Regions from separate parts of the Streptomyces sp. ICC4 genome, predicted to be linked through region 2. Evidence: riboswitches for the same ligand, from Rfam matches in the RefSeq annotation. Region 2 holds a riboswitch; each other region holds the start of a gene.
What was found. A riboswitch is a leader RNA that binds a small molecule or an ion and turns the genes downstream of it on or off. The one in region 2 is predicted to bind cobalamin.
Positions count from the first base shown of each region.

Region 1: it holds a riboswitch for cobalamin, as region 2 does, so the genes downstream of both, cobT (nicotinate-nucleotide--dimethylbenzimidazole phosphoribosyltransferase) here and DRB89_RS24840 (DUF4430 domain-containing protein) in region 2, are expected to answer to the same signal.
Region 3: it holds a riboswitch for cobalamin, as region 2 does, so the genes downstream of both, DRB89_RS22085 (hypothetical protein) here and DRB89_RS24840 (DUF4430 domain-containing protein) in region 2, are expected to answer to the same signal.

Region 1 is NZ_CP030286.1:8,797,578-8,807,486, reverse strand. It holds gene DRB89_RS41485 (serine/threonine-protein kinase) at 1-215, shown strand, start outside; partial or broken gene DRB89_RS41480 (DUF3459 domain-containing protein) at 256-798, shown strand; gene DRB89_RS41475 (LacI family DNA-binding transcriptional regulator) at 795-1,829, shown strand; gene DRB89_RS41470 (hypothetical protein) at 1,930-2,190, shown strand; gene DRB89_RS41465 (ankyrin repeat domain-containing protein) at 2,839-3,585, shown strand; tRNA gene DRB89_RS41460 (tRNA-Trp) at 3,628-3,701, shown strand; gene DRB89_RS41455 (DUF6313 family protein) at 3,884-4,534, shown strand; gene DRB89_RS41450 (hypothetical protein) at 4,538-4,906, shown strand; cobalamin riboswitch at 4,944-5,076, shown strand; gene cobT (nicotinate-nucleotide--dimethylbenzimidazole phosphoribosyltransferase) at 5,121-7,718, shown strand; partial or broken gene DRB89_RS41440 (RNA ligase family protein) at 7,727-8,788, opposite strand; gene DRB89_RS41435 (NAD(P)H-binding protein) at 8,962-9,624, opposite strand; partial or broken gene DRB89_RS43510 (hypothetical protein) at 9,736-9,909, opposite strand, start outside.
Region 2 is NZ_CP030286.1:5,322,672-5,332,580, reverse strand. It holds gene DRB89_RS24860 (LysR family transcriptional regulator) at 1-570, opposite strand, end outside; gene DRB89_RS24855 (SpoIIE family protein phosphatase) at 579-2,717, opposite strand; gene DRB89_RS24850 (hypothetical protein) at 2,904-4,904, shown strand; gene DRB89_RS24845 (branched-chain amino acid ABC transporter substrate-binding protein) at 4,909-6,387, shown strand; cobalamin riboswitch at 6,415-6,553, shown strand; gene DRB89_RS24840 (DUF4430 domain-containing protein) at 6,699-7,187, shown strand; partial or broken gene DRB89_RS44865 (5-methyltetrahydropteroyltriglutamate--homocysteine S-methyltransferase) at 7,187-8,170, opposite strand; gene DRB89_RS24830 (3-hydroxybutyryl-CoA dehydrogenase) at 8,354-9,238, opposite strand; gene aceB (malate synthase A) at 9,235-9,909, opposite strand, start outside.
Region 3 is NZ_CP030286.1:4,759,177-4,769,085, forward strand. It holds gene DRB89_RS22040 (hypothetical protein) at 1-531, opposite strand, end outside; gene DRB89_RS22050 (hypothetical protein) at 1,237-1,455, opposite strand; gene DRB89_RS22055 (hypothetical protein) at 1,663-1,959, shown strand; gene DRB89_RS22060 (hypothetical protein) at 1,910-2,494, opposite strand; gene DRB89_RS22065 (hypothetical protein) at 2,606-2,836, opposite strand; gene DRB89_RS43775 (hypothetical protein) at 2,833-3,000, opposite strand; gene DRB89_RS22070 (helix-turn-helix transcriptional regulator) at 3,097-3,942, opposite strand; gene DRB89_RS22075 (DUF6879 family protein) at 3,959-4,489, opposite strand; gene DRB89_RS22080 (hypothetical protein) at 4,458-4,703, opposite strand; cobalamin riboswitch at 4,863-5,010, shown strand; gene DRB89_RS22085 (hypothetical protein) at 5,182-5,433, shown strand; gene DRB89_RS22090 (hypothetical protein) at 5,455-5,781, opposite strand; gene DRB89_RS22095 (hypothetical protein) at 5,893-6,084, shown strand; gene mobF (MobF family relaxase) at 6,087-9,909, opposite strand, start outside.

The DNA of each region.
Region 1 (9,909 bases), 3.5 Mb from region 2:
ACGAATCCTGCCGGGAGTTCATCGCGGCCCTGCGCGCCGCCACGGCCACCGAAACAGCCGCCGCCGGGGCCGGGAACGGCGCCGACGAGCAGCGGGCCGGTCCGGCCGTGCGGGTGGATCGCAGGCCGCCCGGGATCTCGGGGAGGCGCGTACCGCCCCCGGAACCCCCGGACTGGGCCCGGCCGGTCTTCATGACTCCGCCCGGCGGGCCGTAGGCCACGCCGGGCGGTACTCGGTACAAGGGGCAGGGGGGCCCGGGCGCGGGCGGCCGCGCTGCTGATGCTGGCGCTGCCCGGGTCGGCGTACGTGTACCAGGGCGAGGAGCTGGGTCTGCCCGAGGTGGTGGACCTCCCGGACTCCGTGCGCCAGGACCCGGCGTTCGCCAGGGGCGAGGGACAGGACGGGCTGCGCGACGGCTGCCGCGTACCGATCCCCTGGTCGGGTACGCGGGCCCCGTACGGGTTCGGTGACGGCGGAAGCTGGCTGCCGCAGCCCGCAGACTGGGCCGGGCTCAGCGTGGCCGCGCAGACCGGCGACCCGCACTCGACGCTGGAGCTGTACCGCGCCGCGCTGCGGATCCGCCGCTCGCACCCCGCGCTGGGCGCCGGCGACGCCGTGGAGTGGCTGGAGGCCCCGGAGGGCGTTCTCGCCTTCCGCCGCGGCGACTTCACGTGCACGGTGAACACGACGGACGAGCCGGTACGGATACCCGCGCCGGGCACGGCCCTGCTGTCGAGCGGGGACCTCGCCGACCCGGACGTACTGGCACCCGACACGGCGGTGTGGTGGCGCGGGTGACCGCACCGCTCCGGCTGACGGACATCGCCGCGCAGGCCGAGGTCAGCGAGGCGACCGTCAGCCGTGTCCTCAACGGCAAGTCGGGCGTGGCGTCCGGCACCCGTCACAAGGTGCTGGCCGCCATGGACCTGCTGGGCTACGAGCGGCCGGTACGGCTGCGCCGGCGCAGCAACGGCCTGGTCGGCCTGCTGATCCCGGAGCTCACCAACCCCATCTTCCCGGCGTTCGCCCAGGTCATCGAGCAGGCGCTGGCGGGGCACGGCTACACGCCGGTCCTGTGCACGCAGACGCCGGGCGGGGCGACCGAGGACGAGCTGGTGGAGCAGTTGGAGGAGCGCGGGGTCACGGGCATCGTGTTCCTGTCGGGCCTGCACGCCGACTCCTCCGCCGACCCGTCCCGCTACCAGCGGCTCGCGGCCCGGGGCGTCCCGTTCGTCATGATCAACGGCTTCAACGAGCAGGTCCAGGCGCCGTTCATCTCCCCGGACGACCGCGCGGCGGCGGACATGGCGGTACGCCACCTGGAGGACCTCGGGCACCGGCGGATCGGCCTGGCCATCGGGCCGACGCGCTACGTCCCGTCGGCCCGCAAGGAGGCGGGCTTCACTGCCGCGCTCCCCTCGGCGGCGGCCGAGGGGCTGATCCAGCGCACCCTGTTCACGGTGGAGGGCGGCCACGCGGCGGGCGGAGCCCTGCTGGACCGCGGCTGCACGGGCATCGTGTGCGGCAGCGACCCCATGGCGCTGGGTGTGATCCGCGCGGCGCGCGAGCGGGGGCTGCGCGTGCCGGAGGACGTCTCGGTGGTCGGCTTCGACGACTCCCCGCTGATCGCCTTCACGGACCCGCCGCTGACGACGATCCGCCAGCCGGTGCGCGCCATGGCCACGGCCGCGGTCGGCGCCCTCCTCGAGGCCGTCGCCGGCACCCCGGTGCAGCGCACGGAGTACGTCTTCCAGCCGGAGCTGGTGGTACGGGGGTCGACGGGCCAGGGGCCGGGGGACTCGCCGCCCAGACGTGATCTCGATACCTGAGAGCAACGCGCAAACCCCACTCCACAGCGGGACGCGGTGTGGCGGCTCCCCGCAGGAACATGAGCCTGTAACCGAGGCCCACCCAGCGGGGAGCATCAAGATGTCCACCCAGAAGACCACCACGACCGTCACCCTGGCCACCCTCGGCACCGCCGTTCCCGCCTTACGGGCGTGGGGCGCCCGGGCCGCGCGCCCGGCGCTCGCCCTGCCGGTGGGCCTCGCCGCCCTCGCCCTCACCGTGGTCGGCCGCCGCCGGGCCGACTCCCTCCAGGCGTGGTCCAGCGGCGCCAGGATCCTGAGGGCAATGGCCCGCGGCCAGCGGGCAATAACCGGCCGAGTCGCCGGACGTCAGACGACCTGAGCAGGCGGAACCCTTCGATCGTCTGGATCTTGATTCCGAACGTCAAATGTTCTAACGTCGCGGGACTTCCCACCTTCCACCCGAAGAAGTGCCCATGCCTCGCCGATCGCCGGGCGAGATCAGGCTCCGGCTTTCACGCCGGGCCGACCAGGCTCCGCACCGACGGACAGCCGTGATCCGAGGGATCTCTGCGTCGACGAACGGGCAGCTTGCACACTTCGAGCGCAGTCGAGGTCTCCCGGTCGGCGAGGTCGCGCACGCGTTCCACCGATGGAGTTCCCTTGCCCGTAGGCCGAGGCGGGATCTCGCCCCGTTCTACGGATACGACCAGGGAAACCTCGAGTGCGGCTACTACAACGTCCGCACGCTGCTGGAGATAGTGCTCCACGCCCTCCCCAAAAGAGCGCGACGCGAACTGCACGCGCTCCTCGCTCCCGTGGACGCCCAGATCCTCCGACGCACGGCCCACAACCCCTTCGCTCCCCCCGACCTCCCCTGGTGGAAACGCCGAATCGAACTGTGACGCGGGGCCGTTGGGTTGGGGGCCGCCCGGGCCTGCCCGGTACTGCCTGCTCGTCGCACGGCCCAGCCCCTCGTCCCTCGCCCCTCGTCCCCCGCCCGCCGCTCGTCGCCTCGTAGGCTGGCCGCATGCTCTCCCTCCCGGCACAGGACCCGCTCGCCGTCGCCGTCACGTCGGCGATCCGGGCCGGCGACCTCGACGGACTCGGGCGGCTGCTGGCCGCGCACCCCGGGCTCGCCGGGGCCCGGATCGTGCGGCACGGCGAGGCGGCGGGCGAGCGCAGCCTGCTGCACATCGCCGTGGACTGGCCCGGGCACCGCCCCCGGACCGCGGAGGTGATCCGTACCCTCGTCGCGGCCGGCGCCGACCCGGGGGCCCGGTTCGGCGGCTCGCACGAGGAGACCCCGCTGCACTGGGCCGCGAGCAACGACGACGTCCCCGCGCTCGACGCCCTCGTCGAGGCGGGCGCCGACATCGAAGCCCCGGGCGCGGTGCTCGGCGGCGGCACTCCGCTGGCCGACGCGACCGGCTTCGGCCAGTGGCGCGCGGCGCGCCGCCTCCTGGACCTTGGGGCCCGCCCCACCCTGTGGGACGCGGCCGCCCTCGGACTGCTCGGCCCTGTAAGGGAGTTCGTCGCCGCGGGGGCGGATCCCGAGGAGGTCACCGAAGCCCTCTGGGGCGCGTGCCACGGGGGCCGACTGTCCACGGCCCGATACCTGCTGTCTCGAGGAGCGGACATCAACTGGATCGGCCACGGCTCCCTTACCCCCCTCGACGCTGCCCTGACCGGCGAGGACATCGCGCTCATCGACTGGCTCCGCTCCTGCGGCGCCCGATCCCGCGACGAAATTCTCGGCCGTCGACCACCGAATTGATTGGATCTCAGGCGGACGCCATGGCATGGTTGGACCCACCGAAGGGGTGTAGCTCAGCTGGTCAGAGCGCTGGTCTCCAAAACCAGATGTCGCAGGTTCGACTCCTGCCACCCCTGCAACGCGAGAAGTCCTGTGGCCCGGGCTCGACGACCAAGTCGTCGAGCCCGGGCCACAGGCGTTTCCGGGGCTCGGTGTGCGGTCTTGTACGCGGCGGGGATTCCCGGTATATGACGGGAGTTGATCGCGCTCAGGCGTGACGGAGATCCGGGGGGAACAGTTGCTCGGCGGACCCATCCCTGTGCCAGGCCATCTCGATCTGCCGCCCGATCGCCGGCGCCTCCTGCGGCGCTGGCTGCGCCTGTGGCGCTCGCGGAAGGCCCTGAAGGGGGTCACCCAGTGGATAGTGGACTGGGGACTGCCCATGGCCGTGTGCCTGGTGCTCCTGTACGTCTTCGCGGCGCGGGCGGGCAGCCCCAGCAGCGTGTACCGGGTGTTCACCCTGATCGACGCCCCGAAGCACGTGCTCCTGTGGCTGGCCTCGCTGGTCGGCTGGCTCCTGGTCCCGGCCATCATCGGTGGGTTCGCCGGCCATGTCATCGCCGAACGCATAAGCCGCGTGAAGTCGATCTCCACCAACACCCTCTTCCAGCGGCGAACGCTGCGTCAGCGGGTCCGCCTCCCCGGCCTCATAGACGATCTGGGGCCGTACTTCCACGGAACCCACGCACGGCAGGACTTCGTCGACACCTGGGTCCGGGTGGCGCACCGCAACGACTGGGTGAAGGCCCAGGACCACTGGGAGGTCTTCGTCAGGGACACGATGTCGACCCAGCAGTACGCTCATCTCGACCGGCACGAGTGCCTGCGGCAGGCGCAGAACACGGGCAAACTGGCCCTGGGCTTCACCGCTCGCGCGGGCCTCTGCATCGTGTGCGAAAGGAGGCGGTGATCCGTGCGCTCCGAGGACGCGGTCGAGATCGTGCGGGCCTCGCTCGCGCTGGCCCTTCCCACGGCCACGGCGGAGGGCGTCGCCCGGGCCGCGGAGACCATCATCCGGTGGGGGGCCGAGGGCGTCGCCGAGCAGCTCAACGCCCCGCTGACGGCCCGGATGCTGCTGGACATCCTGGAGGTGGCCGGAGTGGTCCACCAGGACTTCGACCCCGCCGAACCGGAGCGGTTCGTTCACGGAGTCGAGACCGCGGCGGAGTACCGGACCTGGTCCCGCACGGAGGGCATGGGCGCCCTCGCCTTCCTGCCCAGGCCCCCGGACGATCCGACGACACCGCACAACCCCGACGGCTCGCGACGGCCCGCGCCGTAGGGCCGATTCGGGTGCGGGCGTCGGCCGGGGTCACCCGTCTGGCAGAATCGTCCGAGTTATCCAGGCGGTGCAGGACAGGAAACCGGTGCGAATCCGGTGCGGTCCCGCCACTGTGACCGGAGCCCCGCGGGCGCCGGGAGTCAGACACTGACGCACCGCCTCTTCGATTCGACCGTTCGACCAGGGGACGCGGATCCCCCGGAGAGGCCTCGCCGTGCCGTCGTACCCCCGCGCCCTGCTGCGCGCACTCGTACCCGTCCCGCTCCTGATCACCCTCGCCGCGTGCGGGGACGTCGCCGGTACGCCGGACGCCGGCAGCCGGGCGATTTCCCCCGTCGCGCCCGCCGTGCCCGCCGTGGAGCCGCTCGTCTCCCTGCTGAGCACCCCCGTGACGCCCGGCCCGGTGCTCCAGGCCGGTCCGCCGACCGCGGGACCCGAGTACCTGGACCTGCCGCAGGCCGAGATCCCGGTGCAGACCGGGGCCCCGTGGACGGTGGAGCAGGCTCCGCAGGCCGCGGCGGCCCCCGAGCCGGCGCCCGTGCCTGAGCCCGTGGCGGCCGTCGTCGCCGCGGAGGCCCAGCCCGAGCCGCAGCCCGAGTCCCCGTCCGAGCCCCAGCCCGTCGTGGTCTTCGCGGCCCCCGAGCCCGTGGCCGAGCCCGCGCCCGAGCCGGCCCCCGCCGCCGTCGCCTTCACGGGCTCCGGGCCGGTCGAAGCCGAAGCCGAGGCCGCCGCGGAGCCCGAGGCCGAGGCCGAGCCCGTCGCCGCGGTCCCCGAGGCCGTCGTCGTACCGGCCCCCGAGCCCGCTCCGGAGCCCGAGCCGGTCGTGGAGCAGGCCGCGGAGCCCGAGCCGCAGCCCGCAGAAACGGTGGTTCAGGCCGCCGAGCCGACGCCGGAGCCCGAGGCCGTCGCGGCCGCGCCGGCCGAGGTACCGCTGGAGCCCGAGACCGCCTTCGAGCCCGCTGCCGAGCCCGCTGCCGAGCCCACCGCCGAGGCGGAAGCCGGCACCGGCCCCGCATCCGAGCCCGAAGGCGAACCGGCGCCGGAGCCGGAGCCGGAGACCGCCCCGGAGGCCGGGGCCACCGAGCCCGCGCCCGCGTACGCCGACGCCGAACGCGAGGCCGTGCTGCGCGTCATGCGCGAACGCCGTGACATCCGCAAGGGCTTCCGCAGCGACCCGATCCCGCACGAGGTGCTGCTCCGCGTGCTGGAGGCGGCCCACACCGCGCCCAGCGTCGGCCACTCCCAGCCGTGGGACTTCGTCGTCATCAAGTCGGCCGAGACCCGCCGCACGATGCACGAGCTCGCCGAGCTCCAGCGCGAGGCCTACGCGAAGTCGCTGCCCAAGGGCCGGGCCAAGCAGTTCAAGGAACTCAAGATCGAGGCCATCCTCGACACCCCGGTGAACATCGTCGTCACCGCCGACCCCACCCGGGGCGGCCGCCACACCCTCGGCCGCCACACCCAGCCGCAGATGGCCCCGTACTCCTCGGCCCTCGCCGTCGAGAACCTTTGGCTCGCCGCGCGCGCCGAGGGCCTGGGCGTCGGCTGGGTCAGCTTCTTCGACGAGCGCGAGATGGTCCGCGCGCTCGGCCTGCCGGAGCACCTGGAGGTCGTGGCGTACCTGTGCGTCGGGTACGTGGACGAGTTCCCCGACGAGCCCGAGCTCGCCCAGGCCGGCTGGTCCCAGCGCCGCCCCCTGTCCTGGGTCGTGCACGAGGAGACGTACGGGCGCCGCGCGCTGCCCGGCGAGGAGCCGCACGACCTGCTCTCGGAGACCGTCGCCGGCATCCGCCCGCTCGACGCGAAGGCCCTCGGCGAGGCCTGGGAGCGGCAGAAGCGCATGACGAAGCCGGCGGGCGCGCTCGGCATGCTCGAGATCATCTCGGCGCAGCTGGCCGGCCTGTCCCGGGTCTGCCCGCCGCCGATCCCGGAGCCGGCCGCCGTCGCGATCTTCGCGGGCGACCACGGCGTGCACGCCCAGGGCGTCACCCCGTGGCCCCAGGAGGTCACCATGCAGATGGTCGCCAACTTCCTCGGCGGCGGCGCGGTCTGCAACGCGTTCGCCAACCAGGTGGGCGCCGAGGTCTGCGTGATCGACGTCGGCGTCGCCGGGGACCTCCCGGCCACGCCGGGGCTGCTCCCGCGCAAGGTCCGCCCGGGCACGGCCGACCTCTCCGTCGGCCCGGCGATGACCCGCGAGGAAGCGGTCGCCGCCATCGAGGTCGGCATCGAGACGGCCCGCGACCTCGTCGCCGCGGGCAACAAGGCGCTGCTGACGGGCGAGATGGGCATCGCGAACACCACGGTGTCCGCGGCCCTGATCTCGGTCTTCACCGGTGTGGACCCGGCGGAGGTGACCGGCCGCGGCACCGGCATCAACGACGAGACGCACGCCCGCAAGGTCGAGGTGGTCCGCCGCGCCCTCGAGCTCCACCAGCCGGACCCGGCGGACCCGATCGGCGTGCTGGCGGCCATCGGCGGCCTGGAGCACGCGGCGATCGTCGGCCTCCTGCTCGGCGGCGCCTCCCTGCGCACGCCGGTCATCCTGGACGGCGTGAGCGCCGGCGCGGCCGCCCTGGTGGCCCGCGCCATCGCCCCGGAGTCCCTCTCCGCCTGCATCGCGGGCCACCGCAGCGCCGAGCCGGGCCACGTCGCGGCCCTGAACAAGCTCGGCCTGCGCCCCCTGGTCGACCTGGACCTCCGCCTCGGCGAGGGCACGGGCGGCCTGCTGGCCCTCCCGCTGGTCCAGAGCGCGGCCCGCGCGATGCACGAGGTGGCGACCTTCGACTCGGCAGGCGTGACCGAGAAGTAACCGGGCCCGACCGCGTGCAGCACCCCCAGATCGGCCGCCTGCGCCATCCTGGCCAGTCCGGCCCGCCGTTCCGCGTCCGGGTGGGGGAAGGGCCTGCGCAGGGCCGGATACAGCCCGACCAGGTCCGCGACCCGCCGCGCCGTCGCCATCCCGAGCGGTCCCTCCGCGAGCCGCGCGCCGAGCCGGGCCCGAGGTACGCCGTGCAGTGCGCCCGCGAGCACCCCCGCCAGCCGCGCCTCCCCGGACCTGCGCTCCGCCAACCCGTCGATCCGGTCGGCGACTTCGGCGACGATGCCCCCGACCGCATCCGCATCCGCATCCGCATCCGCATCCGCATCCGGAGCGGGCGCGAGCGCGAGCGCGGGCGCGTGCGCGGCCGCGTCGAAGCCCAGGGCGCCGAGCAGCCCCGCACCGTCGGGCTCCGCGCCCGACCGGACGTCCCACAGCGCGGCCTGCGGACCGAGTCCGTTCGGCACCACCGCCGCGTACATCCAGTGCGTGTCCGTGGCCACGTGACCACCCCGCACCCACTTGGCCACGCAGCGCCCGAAGTCGGAGCGGTCGAAGCCCGCCGCGGTGCGCACGACGTAGCCCTCCTGGCGTGCCGTGTCGATCCGCAGTCTGCGCAGCGCGCGCTCGTCGAAGACGCCCCGCCAGAGCACGCGGGGCCCCGGCACGCCGAGTTCGCGCAGGAAGCCCGCCGTCCGGTCCCAGTCCAGGCAGTGGTCGCCGTCCCACACGGAGAACCCGTAGAACCACGAGTCGAGTTGCTCGTACGCGAGCGAATGGCGGGCGTACACGTTCTCCCCGCAGACCCGCCGGCCGGCCGGTATCCGCGCCCCGATCCGGCTCTGCAGGCCCTTCACCCAGGCTCGCGAGGGATGGTGGCCCGAGTCGAGCGAGCGCGCGTGCAGGCCGTTGGAGTACAGGGTGGTGTTCTCCCCGTCGAGCTTCTCCGTGACCACGACCTCCCGGCCGGCCAGGGAGTCGAGCCGGGTGGTCCGCACGTCGTCGGAGCTCGCGCCCGGGGACCACGGCAGATGCGGGGTCCGGGGGTAGTGCGTGCGCATGGTCCGCTCCTGCTCGACGACGGTGGGTTCCGTCACTGTACGGAGGCCGAAAGCGGCCGGACCAGCGAATATCGGGAGCCCCCCCCGCCCGTCCGGCACCTCTCTTCCGTACCCGGCGGCAGTGTGCCGACGCACCCGCGCGCCGGCGCACTGCGCGTCGGCGCGGGCCCGGCTCAGTAGCCGATCGTGAACCGCTTGCCCGGGTGCGCGTCGCGCTCGATCTCGTCGACGAGGGCGACGGCGTAGTCCTCCGTGGAGATCAGGCTGTGGCCGTCGTCGTCCACGACGAGGTCGTCGCTCCCCAGCCGGTACGTTCCCGTCCGCTCGCCCGGCTCGATCCGGGCGGCCGGGCTCAGGCAGGTCCAGCGCACCTCGTCCGCCGGCACGGTCAGCAGGAAGTCGAGGGCGTCCCCGTGGGCGTGCATCACGGCGAGGACCGGCTCCGGGATCCCGGCCTGGTCCCAGACCAGCGGTCCGCCGGGGGTGCGCAGGGAGCCCGCGCCGCCGACGGTGACGACGCGCGGCCCGGGCCCGTCCGCGCCGAGCGCCTGGACGCCGCCGACCAGCGACTTGGCGGCGCTCACGAGCGTGCCGGGATCCCCGGGGCCGGGCCCGTAGGCGCTCACCACCACGTCCTGCCCGGCCGCCGCCCGGCTCACGGACGCGGGGTCGAGGACGTTGCCTTGGACGACCGCGGTCGCGGCGCCCGCGTCGGCCTCCGAGAGGCGTGCGGGATCACGGACGACGGCGGTGACCTGGTGCCCGCGCCCGGCTGCTTCGCGCAGCACGCGGGATCCGATGGTGCCGGTCGCGCCGAAGAGGGCGATCTTCGCCATGGCGACTCCTGGGGGTGGAGGCTGTGGGGACCCCGGCCGGGGCCCGCCGGGCCCATCCAAGCGAATCCCGCCTCCCGCGCCCCGCAGCGCCACGCGGTCAGCGCAACGCGGTCAGCGGCACAGCGCCACGATGGCCGGGTCCACCGTCCCCCGCGCCGCCGCGCACAGCGGTGCCATGTCGTACGTACGGTTCGGCGCCGGCCGGGACCCGCGGGCCTTCGCGGCGGGGGCGGGTGCCGGGGCCGGCGCGGGCCGCCCCGTCCTGGCCCGCCGGGGCCGCTCCGG
Region 2 (9,909 bases):
CTGGAGCTGCTCGCGCCGCACCGCCGTTCCGGCCGGGAAGGGGCCGTCCGCCGGGGTGACCAGGACGAGCCTGTCGTCTCCGACGTGGTGCGCGAAGACGTCCCGGCTCGACAGCGGCGCCGGGGTGGTCAGCAGTCCCAGTTCGCAGCCTCCCGTGCGCACCGTCTCGACCACGTCCTCGCGGGTGAGGGCCAGGCGCAGGCTGAGCGAAACCGCCGGATGACGCTCGGTGAAGTGCCGGATCATGGTGCTGAGGGGTTCGACCGTGGGTGAGGCCATCGCGGCGATCTCCAGGCGCCCGGCCCGCAGCTCGCTGACGGCGCCGACGCTGGCCCTGGCCAGTTCCAGGGCGTGCAGGGCCTCCCGTGCCCGTGGCACCAGTGCACCGCCGGCCTCGGTCAGGACCACCCTCCTGCCCAGCCGGTGGAACAGGGTGTCGCCGAGGTCGCGCTCCAGGGCCTGGATGGCCTGGGACAGGGAAGGTTGCGACACGTAGAGTGCCGCGGCCGCGCGGTTGAAGCCGCCCTGGTCCACGATGGCGAGGAAGTACGTCAGCTGCCGGAAGTCCACGGTTCAGCCTACGGGGTGCCGTCCATCGCCTGCTCCGTCCAGATGGTCTTGCCGTCGGGGGTGAACCGGCTGCCCCAGCGGTCGGTGAGCTGGGCGACGAGGAACAGGCCCCGCCCGCCCTCGTCCGTCTCCCGTGCGCGGCGCAGGCGCGGCTGGGTGCCGCTGGGGTCGGACACCTCGCAGACGAGCACCCGGTCGCGGATCAGCCGGAGCCCGACCGGGCCGCCCGCGTAGCGGATGGCGTTGGTGACGAGTTCGCTGGCGACGAGCTCCGTCACGAAGCCCAGTTCGTCCAGTTGCCAGTCGGACAGCTGGCCCACCACCAGTTCGCGGGCGTGCGCCACGCGGGACAGGTCGGCTTCGATCTGCCACTCGGCGACCTGGTCGGACGAGAGCGCGCGGGTGCGGGCGAGGAGCAGCGCGACGTCGTCGGTGGGCTCCGGGTCCAGCACCTTGTCGCAGATGACCTGGCTGATCTCGCCCAGGGGCCGGCCGGGGCCGGCGCCGGCGAGCGAGCTCCGGAGTCTTTCGAGCCCCTCCTCGATGTCAGCGCCGCGGCGCTCCACGAGGCCGTCCGTGAAGAACGCCAGCAGGCTGCCGGGTCGCACCTCGAACTCCGTCACCTCGAAGGGCATGCCGCCGACGCCCAGCGGTGGTCCCGGCACCATCTCCAGGAAGAACGGCTCCTCCCCCGGTGGCAGCAGGGCCGGCGGCGGATGCCCCGCGGTGGCGGCGGCGCACCGCCTGGTCACCGGGTCGTAGACGGCGTAAAGGCACGTCGCTCCGAGCACCGCGGGCTCCGCGCGGGACTCGCCGGCCATCTGCTCGTTGGAGAAGCCGAGCACCAGGTCGTCCAGGTGCGTGAGCAGCTCCCCAGGATCCAGATCGAGGTCGGCCAGGGTCTGCACGGCGGTCCGCAGCCGTGCCATGGCCGCGGTGGCCTCGAGTCCGTGCCCGACGACGTCGCCGACGACGAACGCGACGCGCAGGGACGGCAGCGGGATCACGTCGAACCAGTCCCCGCCGACCCCGGCGCCGCCGCCCGCCGGCTGGTAGATCCCCGCGGTGTCGGCGGCCGCCGTGTTCAGGACGGAGTGCGGCAGCAGGCTTCGCTGCAGGGCCACCACCGACCGGTGCTCCTTCGTGTAGCGGCGCGCGTTGTCCACGCCGAGGGCGGCCCTCGAGGCGACGTCGTGCAGGACGGCGGCGTCCTCCTCGTCGAACGCGGCGGGCAGCTGGCTGCGCCAGACCGTGACGCAGCCGAGGATCAGGCCCCGTGCGTAGAGCGGCACCGCCACGGAGGAGTGGGCCCCGCTCGGGACGAACTGGCGCAGGGTCTCGGGGTCCACCCCGAGCGTCGCGCGCAGGACGGCGACGTCGGGCACCAGGACCGGCCGTCCCTCCATGAGGGGGCGCATGACCTCGGCGTCCGGGACGGGCGGGAGCGCCTCTCCGACGGGCAGGAGGTCCTCCGCGGAGATCCCCGGGCTCTGCGCGGTCGCGGTCCGGCGCAGGCGGACTTCCCCGCTGGTGTCGTGGTGCGGCGGCTCGTCGCCCACCAGCACCGGCTCGGCGAGGTCCACGGTCGCCAGGTCGGCGAAGTCGGGGACGAGGAGGTTCACGAGGATCTGGGCCATGTCCGTCACGTCCAGGGAGGCCCCGATGCTCGCGGCGGCCGCGTGGGACAGCGCGGTCCGGCGGCCCTCCGCGTCGGACGCGGCGGCCTCCACCGCCGCCGCCGCCGCGTCGGACGCCGCCGGGGTGCGCGTCGGTTCGACCAGGACGAGCCACCGCGCCCCGGCGTCGCGATCGCCTCGGGTGTGGGCCGTGAGCCGGACGAGCGTGCAGTCCAGGGGGATGCTCTGACCTGCGTGTTCACCACCGGTGATGGTCGTGCGGGTCGTGCGGGTCGTGCCCGCCGTACGCGTCGTGCCCGTCGTACGGCGCCCGGCCGGTCCCGGCTCGGTTCCGGCGCGCGACAGGAGCTCCAGCAAGGGGGCGCACAGCTGCCCCGGGGAGCACTCCAGCAGGGTCGCGGCCGACTCCGAGCGGGCGATCACCACGCCTTCGGCGTTCAGTACGACCGCCGCCGTCTCGCCGGCGGGCACCGAGGCCGGCTTCGGGCCGCGCTCCTCCGGTTCACGCATGTCGCCTCCACGCACCGTGACCTTCAGTATCGTCCCGGAGGGGAGACCCGGCGACCCGCACCGCGCGTGCGGGACGGACGGCCGGCGACCCGAAAACCAATCAAGGAGCGGAAACCCCTGTCTGAGTCCGGCTCCGGATGGCAGGCTCTACTCCTCGAAGCGTTGTCCTGGGGGGGATCACACGTGATGGAGCCGGGTACGGGCATGGGCCTGCGGGGCCGCAGCGGCATCCTGTCGCTGGTCGACTCGTGCCTGAAGGAGAGCCCGGCGGCCGAAAGGCCCCTGACCATGCTCCTCGGCCCGGCCGGCAGCGGAGCCAGCGAGGCGCACAGCGCGCTCATGGAACGCTTCGGGCCCGACTACCCCTTCGCCTTCGTCAACTTCGGCGGGGCCCAGTCCCTGCTGCCGCGCTACGCCCTCGGACTCCTGGCCCGCCAGCTCGAACGCAAGCTGCCCCGGTACGGCCGCTCCCACTTCCCACTGCTCAGCCTCGGCCTGCTCGCCTCCGACCAGGAGCTGCGCATGCGCAGCCTCGCCGAGGGCCGGCGCGCGGTGCAGCAGCAGCTCGACCGGTTCCAGGAGGAGAACGAGGCCCGGCACGGCGACTACCTGGCCGCCTTCTTCGAAGTGGGCATGGGCGCGGTCGGCATGCCCGAAGGCGCCTCCAGCGCCGCCCTCGCCCTCTTCCAGGACGCCCTGCGGCGCGGCCGGCGCACCATGCCCGGGCTGCTCGGCGGCAGACTGGGCAACCGGCTCACGGCCGGGGCCCAGTGGTACGGGCGCCACCCCATGACCCGAAGCGCGGACCCCATGGAAGCCCTCGTGGAGCTCAACCTCTGGCGCCACGAGGGGGACGAGAACGAGCAGGAGCGGCTCGACCTCGTCCTCTTCTCGGCCTTCCTCGAAGACCTCCGGCGCAACACCGCCCGCAATTTCATGCCCCGCTCCTACCTGCTGCTCCTGGACAACTCCCACACCGAGTACGGCCGCCGCTTCCTCGACCTGCTGCTGCGCTCCCGGCACGACCAGACGGTCGTGGCCGGGCACGCCAGCGACCCGCTGACCGTCGTCGCCAGCTCCAACCGCTGGCTGCCCCGCTGGGGTCCGGCCACCGGGGACTCCTGGCCCTGGCAGCTGCGCGGCCCCGACCGTGCCTCCCTGGCCGACTGGAGAACCCACCGGCCGCCCCGCGACAGCGAGGACAGCTGGTGGTACCCGTTGCGCCTGCGCGACCTCAACCTGGACGAGGTGCGGATCCGGATAGAGCTCCAGCTCGGCGGGAACAGCGACCTGGCCCCGCTGACCCGGCTCACCCCCTTCGTGCACCGGCTCACCGGAGGGCTGCCGCGCGCCGTCCACCAAGTCCTCGACGTGCTGCGCCAGGCCGGGCCGCCCCCGGACTCGGGCCCCCAGCAGGACCGCTGGCTGCGCACCCTGCCCGACCGGCCGCTGCGCACCGGGGAGCACTCGGCCACCCTCGCCGACACCGCCCTCGGCCATCTCCTGCGCGATTTCGACCCCACCCGGCGCGCGGCCCTCGCCGAGTGCGCCGCCGCCCGGGACTTCTCCGTCGCCACCCGGCTGCTCAGCCCCGACGACTCCCTGTTCGGCGACGTCCGCGCGCGCTGGCTGCTGACCGGGCCCGTCGCCGTCGTCCCCGTACTCCATCCCTGGCTGCGCCGGCTGCTCCTGTGGCGGCTGGCCGCCCGCCCGGACGGGTGGGACGCCGCGCACGAGCTCCTCGCGGAGTACTACCGCGACGAGGGCAAGCCGGTGCAGGAGATGTACCACCAGCTCGCCCTCGGCAGGACGGAGGAGGTCACCGCCCACCTGACCCGGCGCTTCGCCGCCGTACCGGCCGGGCAGTGGATCTCGGAGTTCGACACGATCACCGCCGCTCCCAACCGCCTCCCCGCCGACGGCGGACCCCTCGAGCTCCTCGGCCGGCTCGTCCCGCGCCGGCCCGGGCGCGTCGTGGACACCGAGTCCGTGATCCACACCCTGGTGACCACTCGCTGGGTGTGGAGCGATCCGCTCGCCGACCCCGCCATGCGGCTGGGCGACATCATCGCCGACGGCTACACCCAGCTGTCCCAACTGCGGAGGAACGACATCGTGGCCCTGTTCAACGAGTCGGAGCGGTACCGTCACTGGCGCGATCCGCAGACCGCCGGCTGGGAGGCCTGAGCACATGCCCAGACTCGAATGGCCCCTGCACGTCGTACGCCGCGTCGCGCTCGCCACGGCCGCGGTCGTCGCCCTGGCCGCGGCGCTCTGGGTGGGCGTCGGCTGGTTGCAGGAACGCCAGGCGAGGTGCGCCGACGGGGTCGTCGAGCAGGGCCCGGCCGACGAGTGCGTCGGGGTGAGCGACGGCTCGTACGTCTTCGCACCGCACCTCGACTCCGTCAGCGGGAAGATCGAGGCGGAGAACCGCCGGGTGCTCGCCAACGCGGACAAGGAACCGTACGTCAGCGTCGCCTACTTCACCTCGTTCACCACCACCGCCGAGGACAGCAACTCCGCCGAGGGCGTCCGCCACGAACTCCAGGGCGCCTACCTCGCCCAGTACCGGCACAACCAGGGCGACCTCGCCGCGACCCCCAAGATCCGCCTGCTGATCGCCAACCCGGGCAGCGAGTCCACGCAGTGGAAGCACACCGTCGACGAGCTGATCGCCCGCAAGGACTCCCCGGACCGGCTCGTCGCGGTGACCGGCCTCGGTCCCAGCACCGACGAGAACCTCGCGGCCATAAAGCGCCTCTCCGAGAACGGGATCGCGATGGTCGGCGCCACCCTGACCGCCACGGACATCCAGAACATCAACGGCTTCGTGCGCATCGCCCCCACCAACGAGGACGAGGCGTACGCGGGCGCCGGCTACCTCAAACGGCGCGGCGTCTCCACCGCCGTCGTCATCCAGGACGTGGCGCAGGGGGACCTGTACGCCTCCACCCTCGGCACCGCCTTCACCAAGGCGTTCCAGGACGGCGACAAGCACCGGCTCGTCGCCGAGCGGATGACCTACGACTCCTCCGTCAGCAGTGCCTGGCAGAACGAACTGCGCTACATGCCGGGCCAGTTGTGCCAGCAGCGCCCCCAGCTCGTCTACTTCGCGGGCCGCGGCCTGCACCTCACCCGCTTCCTCGACGCACTCGCCAACCGCAGCTGCACCGACCAGCGGTTCACCGTGTTCACCGGGGACGACACGACCAACCTGAGCGCCGAGCAGCTCGCCCGCGCCGCCGGGACGGGCATCGAGGTGCTCTACACCGGCCTCTCCCACCCGGACATGTACCGCTCGGCACCGCAGGCGGTGTCCGCGCCCTCCGCGAAGAACTTCCAGCCGGGCGGGCTGCTGGACCAGTGGTTCCCGCACGATCCCCGGGAGGACGGCGGGGCCCTGATGGGCCACGACGCGGTCCTCGCCGCGGCGCACGGCATCCAGATGGCCGCGCGCTGGCAGGGCCAGGTCGTCGGCGACGCGGTGGCCCGGATGTTCCACCAGATGGACGGCACCCAGCAGGTGGCCGGGGCCAGCGGGTTCATCTCCTTCCAGAACAACGGCAATCCGCGCAACAAGGCCGTCCCGATCCTGCGCCTCAACGCCAAGGGCCAGGTGGAGTTCGTCGAGGTGTCCGCGGCGGAGGGCAAACCTCCACAGGAGCAGTGACGCGGCCGTCCGCACCACGTACGATGCGTCTGCCCGGTCGTACGGGCGACAACTGAATCGCCGTGTGACCTGGGGGAAGTCGGTGGGAATCCGGCGCTGACCTGCAACCGTGTGGGGCGCATCCGCGCTCCGAGTCGGAGAGCCCAGCACGCGGTCCGTACCGCTTCCCACTGCCATGGTCTGCAGCGCGGAGCCTTGAGCCGCCGGCCCACCGGCGGCCGCTGCCCGCCACTTCCGGGCACCGGCGCCGGTGGCAGTTGCCGTGGCGGACGGGCGCGCGCTGTGAACCGGCCCAGCCCGAAAGGCACTTCATGCGCCCGAACCTCGCCCGCCGCACCCTCGTCACCTCGGCCGTCCTGGGGCTCGCGCTCGCCACGGCGCCCGCGGTCGCCCAGGCCGGGCCGGTCCCGAACACGAACGCCCCGGTCAAGGTCAACGTCACGGTCCAGGGTCCGAACGGACTGCTGTTCAAGGGCAAGATCAAGACCAAGGGCCACGACGTGACCACGGTCACCGGCGGCACCCACACGTGCGACGGCACCAACGGCTCGGCCAACCCGAGCGCCGTGCCCACGCCGACCGCCGCCCTGGACGACGCCGCCAAGAAGAAGCACTTCACCTGGGACGGCACCTGGTACGCCTCGTTCGACGACTTCTCCGTCGACACGATAAAGAACGTCAACGGCGGCGGCTCCGCCTACTGGAGCATCTCCGTCAACGGCACCCCGACGCCCGTCGGCGGCTGCCAGTTCAAGCTGAAGGCCGGCGACAAGGTCGCCTTCACCTGGACCGCCTTCTAACCGCGGGTCTTCAGGCCGCAGTCGGGGTTGACCCAGAGCCGTTCGGCCGGGATCGCCTCAAGTCCCTCGCGCAGCAGGGGCCGCGGCCTCGGAGGTCGAGGGGACGCGCGGCGCGTGGATGTCCCACACGCCGGGTCCGGCCTCGCGCGGGTAGCCGTGCGCGGCGAGCGCTCGGGCGACCTGCACGTGCGAGCGGGCCGCCTCCAGGTCGTTGACCTCGTCGCGTACGAAGGACCAGGCGAGCATGGTGACCGGGCCGGTCAGCATGCCCTTGACCGGCTTGGCCGTCTGGGCCTGCGCGTACGCCGTCCAGCGCGCGTCATCGGATCGGGGCGGGAGATGTCCCCGGCCAGGACCGGCGGGCGCACGTAACGGGTGCCGTAGGACTGGACCCAGCCGTGCTGGGTGGCGAGGTAGCCCGTCAGCTCCTCGGCGAAGTACTGGACCATGTCGTTGCGTTCGGGCTCGCCGTGCACGAGCACCTCGATGCCGGTCTCCTCCTGGAAGGCGAGGACCTCGCGGATCTCGTCCTCGATGCGCTCCTCGTACCCGGCGGTGTCGATGAGGCCGGCCCGCAGGTCGGCGCGGGCCGCGCGCAGTTCGTCGGTCTGCGGGAGCGAGCCGATGGTCGTGGTGGGCAGCAGCGGGAGCCCGAGGTGGGTGCGCTGGGCGGCCGCTCGGTCGGCGTAGGGCCGGGCGCGGCGGCCGTCGGCCCCGGTGATCGCCGCGGCGCGGGCCCGGACGGCCGGGTCGTGGGTGATCGGGGAGTGCGCCCGGCAGGCCAGGTCGGCGCGGTTGGCGGCCAGTTCGGCCGGGATGGCGTCGGCGCCCTGGGCGATCGCGCGGGCCGGCGTGGTGACCTCGGCCGTCTTCTGGCGGGCGAAGGCGGGCCGGCGCCGGATCTGCGGATCGATGTCGCGCTCGGCATCGGCGTCCAGCGGGACGTGCAGCAGGGAGCAGGACGCGGCCACGTCGACCCGGTCCACCCGGTGGGGGCCGAAGACGCGAAGGGTGCCGGCCGTCGCTTCCCAGACCCGTCCGGGCCCGGTGCGTATGACGGCGGTCGTTCCCAGACACGGCGGGGGTGCGGCGACACCACTCGCCACGCCCCCGCCGGGTCCGCTCGTCTCCGGCGCACCCTCGGCGCGGAGACCTGCCGGGGCCCCTCAGCCCCGGCCGTACGTGTGGAACCCGCGGCCGCTCTTGCGGCCCAGCAACCCCGCCTGCACCATCCGCCGGAGCAGCGGGGGCGGGGCGTAGAGCGGTTCCTTGAACTCCTCGTACAGCGACTCGGCGATCGCCGCGACCGTGTCCAGTCCGATCAGGTCGGCGAGCTTGAGCGGCCCCATCGGGTGGGCGCAGCCCAGCTCCATGCCGGCGTCCACGTCGGCTGCGCTCGCGAACCCGGATTCGGCCATGCGAACGGCCGAGAGGAGGTAGGGGATCAGCAGGGCGTTGACGACGAAGCCCGCCCGGTCCTGGGACCGGACCGTGGTCTTGCCCAGCGTCTCGCGGGCGAAGGCCTCGACCGCGGCCAGGGTGTCCGCCGACGTGTGGAGGGAGGGGACGACCTCGACCAGCGGCAGCACGGGGACGGGGTTGAAGAAGTGCAGGCCCACCACCCGGTCCGCGCGTCCGGTGGCCGTGCCCAGCCGCATGACCGGGATGGCGGACGTGTTGGTGGCCAAAATGGCTTCGGGGTCCTCGACGGTCTTGTCGAGGCGGGTGAAGACCTCCGTCCTGGCCTCGGGGTTCTCGGTGACGGCTTCGATGACGAGCTGCCGGTCGGCGAGGTCCCCCAGGTCTCCGGTGAAGACGAGCCGGGCCAGGGCGTCCTCGGCGGAGATCCGGTCGAGCTTGCCCCGCTGGACGGCTCGCTCCAGGGAGTCGGCCACGCGTCGGCCGGCGGCGCGGGCGGCGGTCGCGTCGGCTTCCGCGACGACGGTGTCGAGTCCGGCGCGGGCGCACACCTCGGCGATGCCCGCGCCCATCTGGCCGCCGCCGACGACTCCGACGCGCCGGATGCCGGCGGGCGCCGCGGGGGCGCTCACGCGCTCACCCGCACGCCGGTGCGGCGGACGAGGTGGCGGGTGTAGGCCTCGGGCGTGAAGAAGGCGGGGAGGTGGACCGAGAGCGCGGTGTCCACGAAGACCTCCCGTGCTTCGAGGGCGAGCGCCCGCGGGTCCTCGGCCTCCAGGGCCGCGCATTCGGTGTCGAGGAGGTCGATGACGGTCCCGCGCTCCACCCGGTCGTGGCGGAGCCACTGCCAGATCTGGACCCGGGCGATCTCGGCGGTGGCGGCGTCCTCCATCAGCCCGTTCAGGGCCACGGCGCCGCTGCCGCGCAGCCAGGCGTCGAAGTAGCGCAGGGCCACGGCGACGTTCGAGCGGATGCCCTCGGAGGTCGGCGGGGCGGCGGTCCGGCGGACGGACAGCAGCTCGGCGGCCGTGACCTCGACGTCTTCGCGGGTGCGCTCCCGCTGGTCCGGGCGGTCCCCGAGGACTCCGTCGAAGGTCTCGCGGCAGGCGGGGACGAGCCCGGGATGGGCGACCCAGGAGCCGTCGAAGCCGTCCTCGGCCTCGCGCTCCTTGTCGAGGCGGACCTTGGCCAGGGCGGCGGCGTTGGCCCCCGCGTCCCGGCTCGGGACGTGGGCCGCCATGCCGCCGATGGCGTGGGCGCCCCGCTTGTGGCAGGTGCGGACGAGGAGTTCGGTGTACGCCCG
Region 3 (9,909 bases), 560 kb from region 2:
GACCGCGAGGGTTTCCCCGCGCCGTGCGCCCTCGGGCACCCCGGGGACGCCGAGGTCCGCGAGGAGCTCCGCCGGCCTCCCGGGGACCGCCTCCGCCGCACGGACCTCCCGTTCCGTGAACAGCACGTTCCCGGCCGCCTCCAAAGCAAGCCCGACGTCGGCCAGCGCCAGGCGGTGCAGCATCCGCTCACCCGGCCGGGACGGCGCCGACAGCCCGGTGCCCGCGATGCGCGCTCCGCGCTCGGTGGTCCACACGACGGTGCCCGCCCACCTCACCTCCGCGGAGCGGTCCAGGAGTCCGGCCTCCGCCATCACCCGGGTCCGCAGCCGTGCGGTCTCGAGTCTCCCGCCCCAGCACGCGGCGGCTGCCTGGTGCAGGGTCAGCGTCCCGTACCGCGTCGCCAGTGCGAGCAGCTTCTCGTCGGCCTCGGTGCGCATCCAGCCGTCGCCCCGGGTCTCCCCGGTCCCGCGCACCGTGCGCCGGCGCTCTGCCCGTACCCGGTACGCCCCCGGCGTCTTCTCCATCTCCATGGCCTTCTCTCTGTCCTTACTTGGCACGCGCCACCGCTGCTCGTGGTGACGTGAGAGGCACTGTGACCTGCGAAGAGGACAGGAAGCCGTACAGGTTTCCTCCACGCCTGCCTGGAGCAGGAGCCGGAGCACCAGGCGGCGGAGGCCGACCGCTCCAGGCGTACAGACGGAGAGCGGATACGAGGACGTCGCAGGGGCTGGCCGGCTACCCGGAGGACTTCAGGCGGTCGACGCCGCAGATTTCGCAGGCGCTCACACCTGACTCTGCGAGGACGACCCGCGCCTCATCACCACTCAGGACTGCGCCGCCATCAGCGGGAAGCCAGCAGCCGGCATGGTGAACCGTCCGGGCGCCGGGAACCAGGCCTCCTGGACACACGATCCAGCGGTCTCCGGAGGGCGGCCAGACCCCTTCGACGTACGCCGAACTGGACGGTCCACGGACGGCAGCCTGCACCGTTCCCCGGGTACGGACGGCACGGTAGGAGACGCCCGCCAGGGGCCGCACGTGAGTGGAGGGCAGCGTGATCTGATGCTCCGCGGCCTCGACGACTCCGCCGTCCCGCTCCTGCCACACCGTGAGCGTCACCTCGCCCAGCCACGCACCTGCAGGGGACCTGGTCCATCCCCGCAGCCCGCCGACCAGCGCCTGCCCGTCCGGCAGCAGCACCCTGACCGGGGGCGGGCCCTCCGCGTCGTTGCCCCTCACACCGCGCGGGCCCGGCGCAGCAGCTCGGTACGCCGAGCAGGCGAGCATCCGGGAGCCGCCCAGTAGGGGTGGGCGGCCAGCACGCCGGACAGGTCGATGAGCCGGCGACGCAGGTCTGTGGAGCCCTGTGTAGGGGTGAGCCGGGCGAGCGCCTCGTAGGTGCGGATCCACTCGTGCTGGAGGCGGATCAGGTCGTGGGGGAAAAGCGGAGCCATCTCCTCAGTAGCTCACATGTTCGATTTCAAGGGCAAGGTGACATCTCTGGATGACAGGCCATTGACCCTGTTGGGTCCAATGGGTCTGATGTCATCTGATCAGTTACGGAAGGCACGGCGGAGCCCACCCCAGGGCTCCGGGGTGGGCTCCGTCCTCGTTCGTGTGGTTGGCCTCCAGAGGGTGCTGGGGGGCGCTACGGTGCCGGAATGAGTGAGCCCTTCGCCTCGGGCGAGGACCATCCGGCGTGCGGGATCTGCCCCTCGAAGCGGCTGCCGCGCGAGGCCTTCGTGGTCTACGACCGGCCGTCCTGGGAGTGCCCGTTCAACCCGGCCGACGGCTGGCGCTACACCGCCGACGGCACCCCGGCCTGTGTCCACCCGCACAAGATCGGGGTGGAGCCGGACCGGATCGCACCGCCGCCGAAGCCGATCGCGCTGGACGACGAGCCGGCGGCTACGCCGCGGCCGCGAAGGCGATGGCTGCCTTCTTTCCTCGCTCGGTGATGCCGATCTCGGCGTAGAGGCCGTCCAGGATCCGGCGGCGGCGCTCGGTCTCGCCGGCGTCGATCCAGAACCGTTCGTTCACCGGGCCGAAGGCCGCGCGGTAGCACTGGTGGGTGAAGTCGCCCGGGACCCAGGTTCCGCCGGACATCCCGTCCTCCATGTCCGTGGCGTGGACGAAGAGGATGCCGGTCCGCCTCTGGATGCGGGACATGACGGTGAACTGGGCGATCAGCGCGTGCGACATGACGTCGACCGGGACCGGCAGCGCAAGTTCGGCGGCCTTCTCGTCGAGGCCGGTGAGCTCGTACATCGCGGACTTCAGCGCCATGGCGCGCATCGTCTCAACGAACAGTGCCGGGGCGTCCGCGAAGGCGTCGTAGCGGTCGATGACGGTGTACCCGAAGCAGTCGGTCCAGTCGCTGTTGTACTTCGCGCAGCTCTCCCACAGGCGGCCGAATTCGGGGTCGGCCTCCCAGACGGCGAGGATCTCCCGGGCTCGTTGGGCGACGGTCTCGGGCTGGATGACGGTGGTCATGGAGGTGCCCTCTCTGCGGTCGGATGTGGTGCCCGTACGCCCGTGGTCGGGCTGGTACGGCGGTGCTGGGCTCCACACCCGGGGTCGGTCGTCCGCCCGGGTGCGGAGCGGTCAGGGGGCCCCGTGGGGTTCGATGTTGCCCACGGCGGTCGGCAGCTCGCGGCCGCCGGTCTCGGGGAGGATGTAGGCGCGGCGGGTCCAGTGCGGGCCGGTGTGGGTGTCGACTTCCTCGAGGACGACGGCCATCAGTTCGCCCTCGGTGCCGGAGGCGATGTCGCGGACCCGGTGGCCCAGCAGCGGGTGTTCCTCGCGGCCCAGGGCGAGCTCGGCCTTCTCCTTCACGCTTCGCCCCCGTCGGTGGCGCTCTCCTGCTCCTCGTCCTGGTCGCCGAGGAAGCGGGCAAGGCCACGGTCCGCGCGGGCCAGCAGCTCGGGGGAGGGGGTGCCGTAGGCGGGCTGTGCCAGGGTCCACTGGGTGGGCTCCGGGCTGTTGGTGGGTGCGCTCATCAGGGGGCCTCCGTGCTGCCGGTGGAATCCCAACACCCTTGAAGCTAGGGATCCGGACAGAGGCCGCTCAACGTTCTTGCGGAAAATTGCGGACCTTCACCCGTGCGCTGCGGCGGCCCGCTGGATCAGGGCGATGGCGCCGGCCCCGTAGACGGCGGTTGCGGCGAGGTCGGCGAAGGCCTGCTCGTAGGTGGCGACCTCGCCGGGCGCGGTGATGGTGACCCGTGCGGACAGCAGCTCGATGCCGACCTGGACGTCGTCGTAGATGGTGAAGGACTCCATCGACCACAGCGGCCGCGGGGCGCGGGTGGCGACCACGCCGAGGGAGATCTGCGGCAGCCTGGCGAGCTCGGCCAAGTGCTCCAGCTGGGCGGCAATGGTCTCCGGGGCGGCGATGCGGGAGTGCAGAACGGATTCCTCGATGAGGAAGGCGAACTGGCGGCCGCGCTTGTGCAGGACCCTGGACCGCTTCACCCGGGCCGCCGCTGCGGCCTCGACGTCGTCGGCAGCACCGTGGAACGTGCCGTACGCGGTGATGACGGCGGCCGCGTACTCGGGTGTCTGCAGCAGGCCGGGGACGACGTGGGAGCAGTACACGCGGAAGGCGCGGGTGCGCTCGACCAGGGGGACGATCTCCTTCTGCAGGCTGGCCAGCCCGGCCCGGTTCAGGCGCTTCCACTCCACGTACATGGAGGTGGCGCTGCGGGCGGCGGCGATCAGGTCCTCGGCCTGGCCGTCGGCGCCGCAGGCCGTACACCAGGCGCGGATGTCGGCGTCGGAGGGCAGGGCCCTGGTGTTCTCGATCCGGGAGGTCTTCGCCGGGTGCCAGCCGCACGCGACCGAGAGCTGGTGGCCGGCCAGACCCGCGTCCAGGCGAAGGTGCCGCAGGCGCGTGGCGAGCGCGGTGCGGGCGGCCTGGGCACTGGACAGGGGCGAGGTCATCAGCGTGTTGCTCCGGCTAGGGCTTGTAGTCCTCGTAGGGGACGGCGCGTTCCCACACGGCCGTGAACGCGGCCGCGCACAGTGCGGCGACGGTGGGGTCGTCGGACATTTCTCCTCCGGCGGGGGTGCCGTTGCCGGTGAAGTGGTTCCAGCGGATGAGGCGGCCGTCGATCAGCCAGAAGTCGTTGCCGGGGAGCGCGATGTCGGAGGCGTGGCGGCGGGGCAGGTAGCGGATCTCCTCGCCGGCCGCGATGTTCACCACCGCCCCGGCGTGGCTGTACTCCGAGTAGTCCGACAGCGGCTCGGAGACGATCCGGGCCCGCCGCACGGTCACCCCGCGGGCGACGGTGCGGCGGACCAGGCCGGTCCAGAACGCCCAGTAGTCCGAGTCGGGGTCGGTGTTGCGGGTACCGGTGGTCAGCCAGTCGGCGAAGCCGGCGGACTCCGCCGCGACTCCGTACCCGTCGCGCATCTCCAGGTGGAGGGCAGAGTGCTGGGCGCCGTCCAGCAGGACGTCAAAGCCCGGCACGACGTCGTTCTGCTTCATCGCACGCCTCCCTCAACAGCGCCGCCATCCGCGCGGGGATCCGTACGACGCCCTCGGTAGGCGGGATCGATCCCGTCTTCAGGCACTGGGCGAGCAGCGCCTCATCCGCATTCCAGCCCTGGATGACCACGTCAGCCGTGTCCTCGTCGACCCACACCGTCGGGCACTGCCCGGTGTCGGAGTCCGGGTCGATACCGATGAACCGTAGTGCCATGACAGCCTCCTGCATCGCTCTGCTTGCGGGAAATTGCGCTCATCCCAGTGGAGCAGGAAGCCGGGCTCGCCGACCAGAGAACGACCCGAACGCGTGCCTGGAGCCCTTCCTGGACAACCGGATCGGGTCCACCGACGCGCGTCGGCCGGGCATCCATGAACGGATCGGTTGATGGACGGCACGGCCTGTAGAATCAGGCTGTTGGACGACGCAGGGAAATCCGGTGCGAATCCGGAACTGTCCCGCAACGGTATCCGCCCCAACTGGGTGGGGAGTCCGAGGACCTGCCGACCAAGAGTGCCGTGCGACGTGCCCGGCTCTTCTCGGCTGGGCTTCGGGACGCACCTCAAGAACCATGATCCGTGATGGATCGGACGGCTTTGCTGTCCAACCCCGAGTCTCTCCACAGAAGAGCTGAGGTCTGCGTACGCAGACGAGTCGCCGCCGTTCGACGGCGGTCACAGCTTGGAGGAACTTCGTGACCATTCAGATCGCCCCGCTGGCGGCCCTGCTCATCGTGGTGGCCTTCGCCATCGGCATCGTGGTCTTCAAGTACACGGCGAAAAGCCAAGGGGCCGACGGCCGTGGCGACCTGGTGGCGTCGATCGCCTCCGGGGCGGCCGTGGCCACCCTCCTTGGGCTTCTGCTGACCCCTGGGTTCGGACAGGAGGCCCCGGCGCGCTCCGAAGTGCCCGAGGCAAACCCGGGTTCAGCCAAGCCCATCCGGTAGCGCTCGCGGGGGTGGCTGGTCTCAGGCGATGTCTTCGCAGTCGGAGAGGATCTCCTGGTTGCTGCGGACCTTGAGCCAGATCTCGGCGGTGGCGGGCACCACGGTGTCGCCGGACGTGGCGACCACCGAGGCGACGTCCCGTACGGCCTCGGGGCTCAGCCTCCAGTCCCGGGTGACGTGGCTCTCGGGGCAGGTGATCCAGGCGTCGGCCCCGCGCGCGGTGAACGTCAGACCTGTGCGGGCGTCGCACTCGCGGCAGAGCGCCGGCATCCGAGACCAGTGCCCCGATGAGGAGTCGGTGAAGACCGCTGTCCCGGCGGTACGCACCTCGTACTGCTCCGTGTCCATGCGCGCCTCCCGTTGCTGGTCTTCGTGTCCGCGTACATCATCCTCGTCGTGGCCCGAGTTGGTGCACCCCTCGGTCAGACGGCCCGTCACCCCTGCTGCGAGACTGCGGCGGTGAGCACCACGCAACGCCGCCCTCTCGGGCACGGTCCGGTTCCACTCGACGACGACCAGGCGCTCCGCGCTGTCCGTGGCCGGACCGCTGCGGAGAGGGCCGCCGAGGAGACTCCCCAGCAGCCCGCCCCGCAGACCGAGACCACGGCCGCGACCGTGCGGCGCAGCCTCGGGGCCGGCCCCCGGGCCTGAGGTCACAGACTCATGCTCGGCCCTGACTGCGTCTGCGTCGGCGCGCTGTAGGACGGCGGGTCGTACTGCGCGGCCTCCCGCTGCTGCCTGCGCTGCTCGGCGGCTGCGGCGGCCTGTCGCTGCTGCTCGACCAGGCGGGCGCTGGTCTCCTGCTCGTGCAGCTGGGGGAACTTCCCGGCGATCTGCTGGCGCCGGGCCTGTTCGGTCTGCGCGAGCTGGGCGTGGCCGCTCCAGTAGACGGCCTGCTCCCCGGACTTCACGGCGTCCCCGTGGAGGCCAGCAGCCTTCCGCTCGTTGATGGCGTCGATGTCCTGGGCGCGCTGGGGCAGGGCGGCCCGCATCTGGGCCAGCTTCTCGCCGAGCTCGTGGGCCTCCCGGGGCGGGTAGCTGGTCGCCCCGAGCAGCTGGGCGTACTTGCTGCTGCGGACGGTCTCCCACGCCGCGTCCTTCGCGTCACGGCTCGCTTGCCGGGCCCGCTGGACCTCCGCGTCGCCTTCCAGGGCCTGCCCGAGGTGGTGCCCGCTCAGCTCCTGGACCTCCTTGCGGCTGGTGCCGGCCAGGCGCAGGGCGAGCCAGCGGGCGTTGCGGTACTTGTCGACCTCCCGGAGGATCTCCCGGGCCTCCTTGGCCTTGTCGGCTGCCCGCTCGGCGTTCTCGGCCTCCCTGAGGTGGGTGCCCAGCAGTTCCACGGCGGTGTGCAGTACGGCGTCGGCGTCCTTAGCCCACTGCTGTCCGGAGGTGGTGCCGGTGGCTGCCTCCCGGTCGAGGCGGGCCCGGAACGCCTCGTGTGCCTCGCGGGCTTTGGTCGCCTTCTCCCTGTAGTCCTCGGCCCGGGTGCCGAAGTAGGTGATGTTCTGCGCGAGCTCCTGGTCGGTCCGCAGCCCGTAGGGCCGTGAGGTCGCGGCGGGAACCTCCCGCATCTCGCGGTCCAGCTGCAGCTGGGCGAGCTGGGCCGTCTGCTCGGGGCTGAGCGCGGCCGGACTCTCCTGGGCAGCAACCTCGACGTCCGCCTGCGGTGGCGCGGCCTCCTGCTGGGCCTGAGCGACCTGGGCGGCGAGCTTGTCCGCGAGGGCGGCCTGGCGGTCGGCGTCGCGCCGGCTCTTCGCCTCCGCCATCCTCTGCACGGACGCCGACTTGGACCGCGCGGCGCGAGCGGAGACCACACGCCGGGCGTTGGCATCCGCTTCTTCCCGGGCCTGCGCGACGGTGCGTTCGGCGGCCTTGTCCTGGCGTTCGGCTGGCTCCGGTTCGGCTTGGCGCAGGGAGGCCGCGGCGCCGTCGCGGGCGGCCACGTGCTCGACCTGCTGGGGCAGGCGCACCGGCTCCGGCGCGGCCCGCAGCTCGTCCGAGATCATCCCGTCCGGGCTCGACTGGCCCAGGTACTTCGCGAAGGACTGGATGGCGCGCTCAAGGAGCTCGGTCTCGGAGCGCGCGGCGCCGAGGCGGGCCTGGGTGGCCCGGTCCTCGATGGCCTGCAAGGGGAGCCAGATGTGGTTGGCCTGCCGGGCGCGGGTGATGCCCGGGTACGTCGCGAACGCGTTCGCGCCGAGCCCGTACATCAGTGAGGTGTCGCACGTGAGCCCCTGAGAGGCCGCGACGGTCATCGCGTACCCGAGGGAGAGCGAGCCGGACGCGATGTCCTCGGGCTTCATCCACGCCGACTCGTTCCTCCAGCCGGACTCCGCCGTGCGGTCCTTGGCCCTCCACGTGATCTGTACGCGGTGGTCGTCGGTGACCTCTGTGATGACGGCCCGGTACCCGTTCAGCACGTCGGGGCCCTCGCCGCGGCGGGAGCGGTAGTCGTTGACGCGGACGCGGACGACGTCGCCCTCGGCGAGGGTGAGGTGGGCGCCGCCGGGCAGGGCGTAGGTGTGCTCGTCGCCGAGTTCGCCCGCGGCCCGCCGGATCTGCTGGGCGCCCGCGTTCAACGCGTCCACGTCCGTGTTGCGGGGGGCCAGGACGACGAGCTTGGACAGCAGGTCCTGCTCGTCGGGCCACTGCCGGCGCAGCTCGTCCCACGCGGTGAGCATCTCGGAACGGGCCTCGTCCGCGGTCTCCACCGCGTGCACGCGTCCGCCGGCGGCGAGCATCTCCAGCGCCTGCTGGTGGTCGCCGGTCCGCCAGACCTCCAGCGCGTGCCGTTCGGCCTCGACCTCCTGGCGGCGGTTCTCGGTGAGGACCTCGCCGTCGACCAGGCGGTGGACCTCGCGGAACCACCCGCCGATCCCGATCGCCTGGAGCTGCTGCGGGTCGCCGACGGCGATGATCTGCGTGCCGGTCCGCGCGGCCTCCGTGAGGAGCTTGGCAGCGGACCGGTCGTCCGTCATCACCGCCTCGTCGAGGACCAGGACGTCGATCCCGGTCAGGCCGGTGCCGCTCTCGATCTGCTGGAGCCAGGCCGCGACCGTGCGCGAGGGGATCGCGGAGGCGTCCTGCAGACCCTGCGCGCCGACTGCCGACAGGCAGGCGCCGGCGTACGTGGTGCCGGTGGCATCCCATGCGATCCGGCAGGCGTCCATCAGCGTGGACTTGCCCGCGCCCGCGACGCCGATGACGGCCTCGATGCCGTTCCCGGCGGTCAGCAGACGCGTCACCGCCTGGCGCTGCTGCGCGGACAGCGCGAAGCCCGAGGCGACCTCGAACACGGAGAGCGCGGCTGCGGCCTGGTCTGCCGTCAGGACGACGCTGCGGTCGCCGAAGCGGGCCACGGCCTGGGTGACGGCGACGTGCTCGGCGTCCAGGACGTCCTGGGTCGTGAACCGGTCGGTGGAGGACATGACGGTGGAGCCGATGTGCGGCAGGCCGACCGCGTACCCCTCGACCCCCAGCACATCGTCGACGAGGCGCTCCAGCGCGGCCGGCTCCGCCCCGATCCCGTACGGGAGGGCGTTGGCGACGGCGGCCAGGAGCTCCGCCCGGCTGAAGGCCTTGTTGCTCGCGGTGAGTCCGGTCTCTGGGTCGAAGACCACCGCGGCGATCACGTCCGGCGGCGGGATCCGCGGACCCCCGCCGGGCCCCGCGAGTGCAACGCCGCCGTCGGGGCCCGGACCGCCGGGCGCGGCGGCCGCGACCATCTCGTCCACGTCGACGCCGGCGGCCTCGGCGCGCTGGCGCCACGAGGCCCGCATCCCGTCCGTTCCGGCGTTGTGTTTGGCCCGTCGGGTCTGCGCGCCCAGGCGCTGCTGCTCCTCCCGGGTGGCATCCTCGCCGAGCTCCTCGGTGACCATCGCCGAGCGACGGCTGAACGCGTCACGCAGCTGCTCGGGCACCCCGTCGATCTCCCACGCCCGGGTGACCTCCGACTGGGTACGCTCGACGCCGAACTTCTCGTGCGCCAGCGACCTGACCCGCGCCTTGAAGTAGGCGTCGGCCGCGCTCGCGTGCCGGTACAGATCGCGGCCGCTGTTGGCGATCGAGCGCCACTGCCCGTCCTCGCAGAGCGCCATGTTCGCGATGACGGTGTGCAGGTGCAGGTGCGGATCGCCCGGGGCGCCGTCGCCCATCGGACGGGCCGAGCGGTGCTCGACGGACCAGCCGACCAGTCCGCCCGTCGCGAGGCGGACCGGGCGGCCGTCCTCGGAGCCGACGCCGTAGCCGATCCACCGCTCCAGCTGACGGAACGTCTCCACCTTCGCCTGGTGGACGATCGCCCGGTACTCCGCCTCCTGGCCCTCACCCATCAGCCCCGCGAGCACGCTGTCGCTCTTCGGCAGATCCAGGACCAGGTCCCATCCCCGAACGCGGGAGTCGACGCGGAGGTCCTTGTTCTCCCACGCCGTCGCCACCACGGCGGTCCCGTATACCTCGGCGAGGTCGAGGCCGGCG